Regions from separate parts of the Thioalkalivibrio sulfidiphilus HL-EbGr7 genome, predicted to be linked through region 1. Evidence: predicted binding sites of a transcription regulator. Region 1 holds the regulator's gene; each other region holds the start of a gene.

Region 1 (4,165 bases):
CGTCACGGGCGCGGTTCCATCGCGCTGGTGACCACCGATGCCTATCGCATCGGCGCTTATCGTCAATTGCAGACCTTCGGTCAGATCCTCGGCGTGCCGGTCCATCTGGCGCAGACAGGGCGCCAGTTGGGCGATATCCTATTGGGGCTTGGCGACAAGCAACGGATCTTCGTGGATACCGCCGGCATGAGCCAGCGGGACCTGCGCCTGGCGGAGGAGATGGCCGGGCTGGCGGCCATTCCGCGTCTGCGCACGCTACTGGTGGTGGCCGCCAATGCCCAGCAGGCGGTACTGGAAGAAACCTTCCGCGCCTTCGGTCATTTGCCGCTCACCGGCGCCGTGCTCACCAAGGTGGACGAGGCCGCCAGTCTCGGACCGGTACTCTCCGCCCTGAGTCACGGCGATCTACCCCTGCTCTATGTGAGCGAAGGGCAGCGGGTACCGGAGGACCTGCAACCGGCACGGGTGCAGCGCCTGGTGAGTCGCGCGGTGTCCCTGGCCTCGGACCGACAGCAACGCGCCCGCGGGCTCCGCCCGTCCATGGCGCCCCGGAAAGTGAATCGACACGCCCATGCCCAGATACAGTGATCAGGTCAACGATCAGGCCGATGGTCTGCGCCGCATGAACGCGCCGCGTCCCGTGCAGGTGATCGCGGTGGCCAGCGGCAAGGGCGGCGTGGGCAAGACCAATGTCTCCGTAAACCTGTCCGTGGCGCTTGCCCAGGGTGGGCGCTCGGTGATGCTCATGGACGCGGACCTGGGGCTCGCCAACGTGGACGTGCTGCTGGGCCTGCAGCCCCGGGCCAACCTCTCCCACGTGCTCAAGGGAGACCTGGGCCTGGACGAGATCCTGGTGGATGGGCCCGCCGGCATCACCATCGTGCCCGCCGCCTCGGGCGTGGCGCGCATGGCCGGGCTGGATCCGGCCGAGCACGTCGGCATCATCCGCGCCTTCAGTGAGCTGAGCCGTCCGGTGGACGTGCTCATCGTGGATACCGCCGCTGGCCTGCATGATAGCGTGCTGAGCTTCTGCCGCGCCGTGCAGGAGGTGCTGGTGGTGGTCTGCGACGAGCCGGCCTCAATCACCGATGCCTACGCCCTGATCAAGGTGCTGAGCCGGGATCACGGCATCAGCCGCATGCGCGTGGTGGCCAACATGGTGCGTGGTCCCGACGAGGGCAGGCAGTTGTTCGCCAAGCTGGTGGCCGTGTGCGACCGGTTCCTGGACGTGACCCTGGACTACGCCGGGGCCATCCCCCACGACGAATACCTGCGCAAGGCCGTGCAGCGCCAGAAGGCGGTCACCGAGGCCTATCCGTCCAGCCCGGCGGCGCGCGCATTCAAGGAATTGGCCCGCAAGGCCGATACATGGCCCATACCCGCCGGTGGAAGCGGGCGCATCGAGTTCTTTGTTGAGCGGCTGGTGGGTTCGGGCTCTAATGACAGGGAGGCCCTGTCATTAACGGATTAGCCGCCATGTACTCGAGCGAACTCCTGGACCGCAACCGCCTGGTGGATGCGCATGTGCCGCTGGTCAAGCGCATTGCCTACCACCTGCTGGGTCGGCTGCCTTCCAGCGTGCAGGTGGACGACCTGATCCAGGCCGGTGTGGTGGGTCTGCTCGAGGCAGCGCAGCAGTACGACGCGACCCAGGGGGCCAGTTTCGAGACCTATGCGGGGATCCGCATCCGCGGCGCCATGCTCGACGAGGTGCGACGCTCCGACTGGACGCCGCGCTCGGTACATCGCAACGCGCGCCGGGTGAGCGAGGCCATGCGCCTGGTGGAGAACCGCCTGGGCCGCGAGGCGCAGCCGGCGGAGGTGGCCGCGGAACTGGGCGTGAGCCTGGACGAGTACCAGCACATGGTCAGCGATGCCGCCTCCTGCAAGGTGCTGAGCTTCGAGGACATCTTCGAGCCGGACTCCGAGGGCGAGGACCTGCTGCCCGGGGACGAGCCGAGCCCCTTCGAGGCCCTGCAGTCCGATGGTTTCAGGGCGGCGCTGGCCCGGGAGGTGGGCGCGCTGCCGGAGCGTGAGCGGCTGGTGATGTCGCTCTATTACGACGACGAACTCAACCTGCGTGAGATCGGCGAGGTGCTCGGTGTCAGCGAGTCCCGGGTCTGCCAGCTCCACGGCCAGGCCCTGGTGCGCCTGCGGGCGCGCATGAGCGACTGGACCGGTCATTCGAGCGAGCAGAAATGAATTATTGACCTGCGCGGCAGTGATGCCACGCGGGGCGTGAGATTGAATCACTTCAACCCCCGGTTCCCCCAGGGTCAGCCGGATGCAATCTGAATCAGGCGGAGGTCAGTGTGGACAAGAATATGAAGATCCTGATCGTGGACGATTTCTCCACGATGCGACGCATCATCAAGAATCTGCTGCGGGATCTCGGCTTCAACAACACCAGCGAGGCCGATGACGGTAGCACGGCCCTGCCCATGCTGCAGAACGGCAACTTCGACTTCCTGATCACCGACTGGAACATGCCCAACATGCCGGGCATCGACCTGCTCAAGGCCGTGCGCGCCGACGAAAAACTCAAGACCATGCCGGTGCTGCTGGTGACCGCCGAGGCCAAGCGCGAGCAGATCGTCGAGGCCGCCCAGGCCGGGGTCAACGGCTACATCATCAAGCCGTTCACCGCCGAAACCCTGCGCGAGAAGATCGAGAAGATCTTCGAACGCATCAACGCGGGGGGCTGAGCGACATGGACACGCCGGGCTTGGAGGAGAAGGCCGCCGAGATCAAGGCCCAGCAGCTGCAGAAGGCCCGTCAGCTGGTCAGCCACATCGAGGCCGGTGACGAGGAATCTGCCGCCCGGCTGATCGAGGAACTGGGCCGCATGCACGAGAGCCTGCTGTTCCAGGAGCTGGGTAGGCTGACCCGGGATCTGCATGAGGCCCTCAATGCATTCCGTCTGGACTCGCGTCTCTCCGAGCTGACCCAGACCGACATCCCGGACGCCAAGGAACGACTCAACTACGTGGTCAGCCTGACCGAGGATGCGGCACACCGCACCCTCAATGCCGTGGAAGCGAGCCTGCCCATGTCGGAGCAACTCTCCAGCCGGGCAGGCGATCTGGCCCGGCACTGGCAGCGTTTCCGTGCACGCGAGCTCTCCGCCGAGGAATTCAGGCAGCTGAGCGGGGAACTGGGCGAGTTCCTGGCCCGGGTGCACGACGATGCCGAGGCCATCCGCCGCAATCTGTCCGACGTGCTCATGGCCCAGGACTTCCAGGATCTGACCGGACAGGTGATCCGCCGTGTCATCAACCTGGTGCAGGACGTGGAGCAAAACCTGGTGGGCCTGGTGCGCATCTCCGGCGAGCGGCTCTCCACGCCGGATCAGAAAAAAATGCAGGACAAGCGCGCCGAGGATCAGAACAAGGGTATGGGTCCGGCGGTGCCGGGCACCGCCGGTGCCAGCGATGTGGTCAGCGGCCAGGACGACGTGGACGATCTGCTGTCCAGCCTGGGATTCTGAGCACGTTGCCAAGCGCATAACGAGAAGGGGTAGGGGATGAGTCTGGATAGCGATGACGAGATTCTGCAGGACTTTCTGGTGGAGGCCGGGGAACTGCTGGAAGGGCTCAGTGAGCAGCTGGTGGAACTGGAGCGCAACCCCACCGACCGTGACCTGCTCAATGCGGTGTTTCGCAGCTTCCACACCATCAAGGGCGGCGCGGGATTCCTCAATCTCACCCACCTGGTGGCGGTGTGCCACCGGGCCGAAGACGTGTTCAACGTGCTGCGCCAGGGCCAGCGCCAGGTGGATGGCGCGCTCATGGACGCCGTGCTGCAGGTGCTGGACGTGGTCAACCGCATGTTCGGCGAGATCCGCGGCGGCGTCGAGCCGGGGCCCGCGGATCCCGAGCTGCTGACGCGGCTGGAATCCATGACCGGGCCCGCGGACGCCGCGCCTGCGCCGTCTCCCGTCGCCGAGGCGCCTCCGCCCGCCCCCGAGCCTGCCCCGCCTGTGTCTGCCAGCCCTGCCGTGCCGGCCGGCGATGGCGACATCACCGACGAGGAATTCGAGGCCCTCCTGGATGCCATGCAGTCCGGTGGCAGCGCGCCCGCGCTGGCCGCAGCACCGGCCGCTTCGCACAAGAGCGACGAGATCACTGAGGACGAATTCGAGAGCCTGCTGGACGAACTGCACGGC
Region 2 (4,165 bases), 520 kb from region 1:
GACCATTTCGACGTATTTGACTGATGTGTCAACCTGTTGCGCGCCAGCCGGTGTCCGACCGGTGAGATATGCGGGCTAGAGCTTGAACTGGGATACCAGCCCGCGCAACTCGGCGGAAAGACGGGACAGATCCTGGGTGGCCGTGGCCACCTGGCCAGCGGCACGGGCATTGACCTCGGCCACGTCGCTGATGTTGACCACGTTGCGGTTCATCTCCTCGGCCACCTGGGTCTGTTCCCGGGATGCCACGGCGATCTGGGTGTTCATCTCGTTGATGGTCTTGACCGCCCCGGTGATAGTGCCCAGGGACGTCTTTGCACCGTTGGCGGCCTCGACCGTGGCGTGGGCGCGCTTGCGCCCGGACTCCATCACCTCGACTGCCTTGCGGGAGGCGGCCTGCAGGCGCTCGATCATCTGCTGGATCTCGCGGGTGGACTCCTGGGTCCGTGAGGCCAGCGTGCGCACCTCATCGGCCACCACCGCAAAGCCACGGCCCTGCTCACCGGCGCGCGCCGCCTCGATGGCCGCGTTGAGCGCCAGCAGGTTGGTCTGCTCGGCGATGCCGCGGATCACGTCCATCACCGAGTCGATCTTCTCCGCGTCCTGACCGAGGCTGTCGATCACACCGGCGGCGTTCTCCACCTCATGGGCCAGATCGGTGATCGAGGCGATGGCCTCGTTGACGATGCGCTCGCCGTCCTGCGCGGCCCGATCAGCGGAATGCGTGGCATCGGCCGCAGCACCGGCGCTGCCGGCCACCTCCTGGGAGGTGCTGAACATCTCGTTCATGGCGGTGGCGACCCGGTCAGTCTCGTTACGCTGACGCTCCACGCCCTCGTTGGTCTCGGCACAGATCACCGACATCTGTTCGGCCGCACTGGAGAGCTGGGAGACCGCATCGGTGACCTGGCCCATGGCGTTGCGAATCTTGGCCACGAACTGGTTGAAGGCACGCGCCAGCGCGGACAGCTCGGGGCCACCCTGTTCCTTGAGGGTACGTGTCAGGTCGCCCTCGCCCTGGGCGATGTCTTCCATGGCGACGATGGCCTGGCGCAGGGGACGCACGATGGCGCCGGCCAGCACGATGGCCGCCAGCACGCCGAGGGCCAGGCCGATGAGCAGGAAGGTGAGCATGACGCGCTGCGCCGTCTGACCCTGGTCCACCAGGGCCTCGCTGGTGACCTGGATGCGCCCTTCCAGACGCGACACCAGATCGTTGATGCGTTCCTTGCTCTGCAGCAGCAGCGGGCCCACCTGGGTACGGATCAGGTAGGCATCGCGATGGGACTGCTCACTGCCGTGCACGCGGAACAACTCGGCAAGACCTTCCTCCAGCTCGGCCTGAAGGCGTACCAGTTCCTCGAGGGCCATCTCCTGTTCGAAGTTGAGCAGGAAACCGCGCTCCTGGATCGATTGCAGCAGGCTGCGATTGCGATTGAGGTACAGCTGGGTATTCTCGCGGGAGGCGGTGTCACGAAAGGCGACGAATCCCCGGATGCCGGCCATGATGTTGCTCATGCCGTAACGCACCTCGTGGAAGTCGTTGAACAGCTCCCTGCGCGTCTCACTGAGATCCTCGCTCATCTCCGTGGCCGCCATCTGGGAGATGTTCTGCAGGTACTCCTGGGCAAACGGATTGAGCCGGACCGCGGAGATCTCCATGGCGGGCATGTTGAGGCTGAGATCGGTGGCCACCGCCACCATCTCGTCACGGTAGCCCATGAAGGACTCCGCCTCCGCGGCGATGGCAGTCACCAGCCGGTTGAGCTCCGGATCGGCCTGAACCAGGGGGGCGGAGACCAGTTGTGTCACCGATTCGCGCAGACGCCTGAGGTTCGCATCATAGGCGTCACGATGCACGTCCTCCTTGCTCATCAGGTAGAAGCCCAGGGAGGAGGCAGCGTTGTGCAGTGCGCTGTCCACCTCCATGGCGGCCAGGGTCACCGGCTGCACCTCGCCCACCATCTCGTCCACCATGACCCGGGTGGCCTGCAGGCCGCGCAGACCGATGAGGGAGACGATGAGCAGGATGGCAAGGACGAAGGCGAAACCGGCCAGCAGCTTGAAGCGGATGGACAACCTGGCGAGGGCATTGAACATGTCGAACTCCGGCGGTCATTCCCCCATGGTTTTTTGACGCCATCCGAGTGGATTCCGGCGCCGGGGGATCGTTAGTGTTCTGTCTATCTCATGCTATCGGCGGTGGGGCTGAAAATCTTTAATGTCGCAGGAACACCGGACCGGCGGTGCCATCCGGGGGCATGAACGCAGGCAAAGACCCGGTGCTTGATGTGGGACTCAGCGCAGGTCCAGCTGTTGCAGGCGCTGACGCAGCAGCACACGGCGTTCCGGCTCGCGGGTGACCCGGAGCAAGTCCAGGTACAGGGCACGGGCATCGGAGACATGCCCCGCCTCCGCCAGGGCCCCGGCAGCCTGGAACCGGGCGGTCATGCCCCAGGGGTCCCAGGGCCCGTCCCCCAGCCCTGCGGAACGCAGATACAGCCGGGCCGCCTCCTCGTGCTGTCCCAGGGCCTGGTGGGAATCCGCCTCCCAGTAGAGCACCTCCCGGGCCTGGCGGGCGTCGGTGAGCCGGGGCGCGACGGCCCGGAACAGGTGCACGGCGGCATCATGACGGCGCAGGGTCTGCAGATCGAACAGCACCTGAAGGAACCGGTCGGCCCGCTCGGCGTCGAACTGCCGCACCCCGGACAACAGGTCGTAGAGTGCGTCGATGCCCGCCTCCTCCTGCCCCCCCAGGATCAGCACCCGGGCACGGCGCAGGCCCCATTCGAAACCATCCACCCCTTCCGGCGGCCGGGACAGCCCCGCCATGAGACGGGAAGCGGTGTCCAGATCGCCCCGGTCCACGGCGTGCTCGGCCAGCAGGTGACGCACCGGGGCGGGCACGTCCTCTGAGGTCGGGAAGCGCCCGCCCTCCAGGTAGAGCACGTCCATCAGTTCGGCGCCGTCATCCCGATCGAGCAGGCTTTCACCCAGGCGCCGGTGGGCGGTGGCGCGACCCTCGGGATCGACGCCACGCACACCCACCACCGCAAACAGGGCCCTGGCCTGGATCCGCGACCGGCTGGCCAGGCTGTCCGCAAGGGTGAACCAGGCGTCGTCATCGCCGATCAGCAACTGGCGTTCATTGCCCAGGGATTCCCCGAGGTCCAGATAGGCCTGCCACAGGGCATCTGTGTCCAGGCGCAGCATCTGCTCCTCCCGGGGCAGTCGCCCCTGCACGGCGAAGGCCTGCTCCAGGGCCTCCACGCGCCGTGCCAGGTCCGTGGTCTCGGCGGCCGCCAGGGCGGCCACGGCCAGGTAACGGGCACGATCCGGGGCGGGCAGGTCCGCCGTCGCCGCCGCCTGGGTCATGCTCCGATGCAGATCCTCGGCGGGACGGCTGCCGGTACGCAGCAAGGCCAGCGCTCGCAGGGCGCGGGCCTCGTGGCCGGTTTCCCGCTCCAGGATGCGCGCCGCCTCCTCGCCCTGCCCCTGGTCCAGCAGCAGGCGGGCCTCCAGTTGCAGCGGGATCTGCGCCGCCTCGCCCCGATCCTGGCGCCAGCGGCGCAGGGTGGAGAGCGCATCGTCACCCAACCCGTCCTGCCAGTAGCTCTCCGCCAGCATGCCGCGCCAGGCATCCAGCCAGGCCTCGCTGACCGCATCCCCGGAGAACCAGATCAGGTCCCGCAGCACCGATCGGGCCGCCTCGCCACGCCCCAGGGACAGCAGGGCATGGGCCTCCCGGGTCCGGGCCCAGATGAGGAACTCCCGGGGCAGACCGGCCGGCAGGCGTGCGGCACGGTCCACCACCCCCTGCCAGCGCTGCTCCATGCCCAGAATCTCGAGACGCGCCCGCTCCCTGGCCATCCAGCGGTCCGGGTGGGTCAGGCGATCCGGGGGCTGGCGGTCCAGGGTGGCCAGGGCCAGATCGGCGGCCCCAAGACGGGCGAGCCCCATGGCCTCGTCGACGACCGGGTCGGCGTGGGCCAGGGGGGGCAGGATCATCAGGATCAGAAGCAGGAAATGGCGCGCCATGGAGTCAGGAGTCAGGAGTCAGGAGTCAGGAGTCAGGAGTCAGGAGTCAGGAGTCAGGAGTCAGGAGTCAGGAGTCAAAAGCATAACCCACAACGGATCACTGACCACGGACGGATCGCAAACCCTG
Region 3 (4,165 bases), 1.2 Mb from region 1:
GGCATCGGCGGCACCTCGTTCACGCCCATCGTCAACGCCCCCGAGGTGGCCATCCTGGGCGTCTCCCGGGCCAAGATGCAGCCGGTGTGGAACGGCAAGGAATTCACCCCGCGCATGATCCTGCCCCTGTCCCTGTCCTATGATCACAGGGTCATCGACGGCGCGCTGGGCGCACGCTTCACGACCTTTTTGAGCAGCCGGCTGTCGGATATGCGCAGGATGCTTCTGTAGGAAGGCGCGAGAGGCAGGATACAAGAGACAAGAGGCAAGAAGGGGTGCCGGTCGTAGGTCGGGCTTCAGCCCGACGCCGGTGCCCGTCGGAGCCGCCGTTGTCGGGCTGAAGCCCGACCTACAGGCAACTGTGGCCCATCGCTTGTCACGTAGGGTCTGAACATACGAGAACAAATCGGAGTTTTGCCATGGGCAAGGTGGTTGAGATCAAGGTGCCGGACATCGGCGATTTCAAGGGCGTGGAGATCATCGACGTCCTGGTGAAACCCGGTGACAAGGTCAAGCCGGAAGACCCGCTCATCACCCTGGAATCCGAGAAGGCCAGCATCGACATCCCCGCGCCCCAGGCCGGCAAGGTCAAGGGGCTCAAGGTGAAGAAGGGCGGCAAGGTCTCCCAGGGCGACGCCATCCTGGATCTGGAGGTGGACGAGGCCGAGGCGGCCAAGCCCGCCGACAAGTCTGCCAAGTCCGAAGCCAAGGCACCGGCGGCCAAGGCCTCGGCCACCGCCCCCGGCGACGCCGACATCAACTGCCAGCTACTGGTACTGGGTTCCGGTCCTGGCGGCTACACCGCCGCCTTCCGCGCCGCAGACCTGGGCCTGGACGTGGTCATGGTGGAGCGTTACGCCGAGATCGGCGGCGTGTGCCTGAACGTGGGCTGCATCCCCTCCAAGGCCCTGCTGCATGCGGGCCAGGTGATTGAGGAGGCCGAGGCCTTTGCCGAGCACGGCATCACTTTCGGCAAGCCCAGGATCGACCTCAAGAAACTGGCCAGCTACAAGGACGGCGTGGTGGGCAAGCTCACCGGCGGCCTCAAGCAGCTGGCCAAGCAGCGCAAGGTGCGCGTGGTCCATGGCACGGGGCAGTTCTCCTCTGCCAACACCCTCACGGTGGAGGGCAAGGACGGCACGCAGGTGATCGGTTTCGAGCAGGCCATCATCGCCGCCGGCTCCCAGGCGGTGAAGCTGCCCGGCTTCCCTTGGGACGACGAACGCGTCATGGATTCCACCGACGCCCTGATGCTCAAAGACGTGCCCAAGCGCCTGCTGGTGGTGGGCGGCGGCATCATCGGCCTGGAAATGGCCTGTGTCTACGACGCCCTGGGCGCCAAGGTGACGGTCTGCGAACTGTCCAACGAGCTCATGCCCGGCGCCGACCGCGATCTGGTGCGGCCGCTGGAGAAGCGCATCAAGGGCCGCTACGAGGCCATCTACACCGGCACCAAGGTGGCCAGGGCCGAGGCCACCAGGCAGGGCATCAAGGTGAGCTTCGAGGGCGGCAAGGCCCCGGAGACAGACACCTTCGACCGGGTGCTGGTGGCCGTGGGCCGCAGCCCCAACGGCAAGAAGATCAATGCCGAGGCCGCAGGCGTGCAGGTGGATGAGCGCGGTTTCATCAACGTGGACAAGCAGCAGCGCACCAACGTGGCCCACATCTTCGCCATCGGCGACATCGTCGGCCAGCCCATGCTGGCCCACAAGGCGGCCCATGAGGGCAAGGTGGCCGCCGAGGTCGCCGCCGGCGAGAAGTCCCACTTCGACGCCCGGGCCATCCCCTCCGTGGCCTACACCCACCCGGAGGTGGCCTGGATGGGCATCACCGAGACCGAGGCCAAGGCCCAGGGCATCGAGTACACCAAGGGCGTGTTCCCCTGGGCCGCCAGCGGCCGGGCCATCAGCGTGGGCGGCGACAGCGGCCTGACCAAGCTGCTGTTCGACGAACACGGCCGGGTGATGGGCGCCGGCATCGTCGGCCCCAACGCTGGCGAGCTGATCGGCGAGACGGTGCTGGCCCTGGAGATGGGTGCCGACATGGAAGACATCGGCCTGACCGTGCACCCCCACCCGACCCTGTCCGAAACCATCTGCTTCGCCGCTGAGGTGGCCCACGGCAGCGTCACGGACATCATGGCGCCCAAGCGGAAGTAGATTCCCTGCCCCTGAAAGCCTTCGACGCAAAGACGCGAAGACGCAGAGAAAAAGCTTTGTTGACAGGATTGACATGATTAACGGGATTTCTGAACGAGATTCCCGACAATCCTGTTAATCATGTCAATCCTGTCCACGCCTTATGCATTGCTCTGTGCCTCCGCTTCTGCGCGGCAGGTTCTTCTAAAGTCCCGCACACGCCCGCCGATACAGGGTCTATGGCCCGACTTATGGCGATCCTCATGCTGTTTGCCGCCGCGCCCGCCTGGGCGGGGGTGGAGTTCGGCGCGCGCCTGGAGCAGTCCTTCTGGACGGTCAGCAGCGCGCCGGATGCCTGCGAACTGCGCCACGAGATCCCCCGCTACGGGGTGGCGCGCTTCCAGGAGCGGGCCGGCCACGAGCTGGGATTCAGGCTGGATACCGATCTCTCCGGCGCCTCGGGCCGAGAGGCGCGGCTGGTGCTGGTGCCGCCCAACTGGCGTCATGACCTGCGTCCCCGGCACCTGGCGGACGTGGGCTCCGAGGCCCGGACCCTGAGCCTGGACAGGGCCACCACCCTGGAACTCTTTCACGCCCTGGAGGCCGGCTACCAGCTGAGCGTGGAGCATCCGTCCCCCGGGGCCGGCGGCTTCCAGGTGGCGGCGGCGGTCTCCACGGTGCGTTTCCGGGATGTGCAGGCGGAATTCAGCCGTTGCCGGGCCGGCATGATCCAGCTGGATTTCCGGCCGGTGGCCGAGTGGCGGGTGCATTTTGACACCAACCTGAGCCGCCTGGATGCCCGGGCCCACGAGACCCTGCGTGAGGTCCTCACCGCCTGGCGCGCCCAGCGCCACATGCGGGTGATCGTGGCCGGTCATGCCGACGTGCGCGGTGGCGACACCATCAATGACCCCCTGTCCCGGCGTCGCGCCGAGGCGGTGCGTACCTTCCTGGATGTCTACGGCATCCCCCGCAACCGCATCGAGCTGCGTTCCTTCGGCGCCACCTGGCCCCTGGACCCGGGCGAGGGCGAGGCCGCCTGGGCCCTGAACCGCCGCGCGACGGTCTGGCTGGCGCCATAGGGGCGATATAAATTCAAGATTCAAAATTCAAGATTCAAAGGACAGAGAACCCCTTTGAATCTTGAATTTTGAACTTTGAATCTCCCCTTACGTATAATCCCGCCCCCTATCCTCAACTTTTTCTTTGAAGGTTCCTCCATGGCCAGTGGCGTGAAAAAGGTGGTGCTTGCCTATTCCGGCGGGCTGGACACATCCGTGATCCTCAAGTGGCTGGAGGATACCTACGGCTGCGAGGTGGTGACATTCACCGCCGACATCGGCCAGGGGGAGGAGCTGGAGCCGGCCCGGACCAAGGCCCAGGCCATGGGCGTGAAGGAGATCTACATCGATGATCTGCGCGAGGAGTTCGTGCGGGACTTCGTGTTCCCCATGTTCCGCGCCAACACCCTGTACGAGGGCGAGTACCTGCTGGGCACCTCCATCGCCCGGCCGCTGATCGCCAAGCGCCTGATCGAGATCGCCAACGAGACCGGCGCGGACGCCATCTCCCACGGCGCCACCGGCAAGGGCAACGACCAGGTGCGCTTCGAGCTGGGCGCCTATGCCTTGAAGCCCGGCGTGAAGGTCATCGCCCCCTGGCGCGAGTGGGACCTCAACTCCCGCGAAAAGCTGCTGGCCTACGCCGAACAGCACGGCATCCCGGTGGAGATGAAGCGCGGCAAGAAGTCGCCGTACTCCATGGACGCCAACCTGCTGCACATCTCCTACGAGGGCGGCCCCTTGGAGGATCCCTGGTTCGAGGCAGAGGAGGACATGTGGCGCTGGAGCGTGTCTCCGGAGAACGCCCCGGATCAGCCCACCTACGTGGAGATCACCTACCAGAACGGCGACCCGGTGGCCCTGGACGGCAAGGCCATGAGCCCGGCCACCCTGCTGGCGGAACTCAATCGCATCGGCGGTGCCAACGGCATCGGTCGTCTGGACCTGGTGGAGAACCGCTACGTG

What was found. The regulator FliA, encoded in region 1, starts transcription of late flagellar genes. The targets are predictions, from matches to a motif close to GCTAAAGTTNNNNNNNNNNCNGCCGATA.
Region 2: the regulator FliA is predicted to act here: its motif matches at 2,195-2,222, upstream of TGR7_RS04205 (methyl-accepting chemotaxis protein).
Region 3: the regulator FliA is predicted to act here: its motif matches at 2,342-2,369, upstream of TGR7_RS12325 (MotY family protein).

What each region holds. Positions count from the first base shown of each region.
Region 1 covers NC_011901.1:1,436,487-1,440,651, forward strand. The annotation lists gene flhF (flagellar biosynthesis GTPase FlhF) at 1-588, shown strand, start outside; gene TGR7_RS06700 (MinD/ParA family protein) at 572-1,471, shown strand; gene TGR7_RS06705 (RNA polymerase sigma factor FliA) at 1,477-2,202, shown strand; gene cheY (chemotaxis response regulator CheY) at 2,325-2,705, shown strand; gene TGR7_RS06715 (protein phosphatase CheZ) at 2,726-3,487, shown strand; gene TGR7_RS06720 (chemotaxis protein CheA) at 3,524-4,165, shown strand, end outside.
Region 2 covers NC_011901.1:913,452-917,616, reverse strand. The annotation lists gene TGR7_RS04205 (methyl-accepting chemotaxis protein) at 76-2,100, opposite strand; gene TGR7_RS04200 (hypothetical protein) at 2,299-4,038, opposite strand.
Region 3 covers NC_011901.1:2,599,451-2,603,615, reverse strand. The annotation lists gene aceF (dihydrolipoyllysine-residue acetyltransferase) at 1-231, shown strand, start outside; gene lpdA (dihydrolipoyl dehydrogenase) at 420-2,159, shown strand; gene TGR7_RS12325 (MotY family protein) at 2,378-3,220, shown strand; gene TGR7_RS12320 (argininosuccinate synthase) at 3,359-4,165, shown strand, end outside.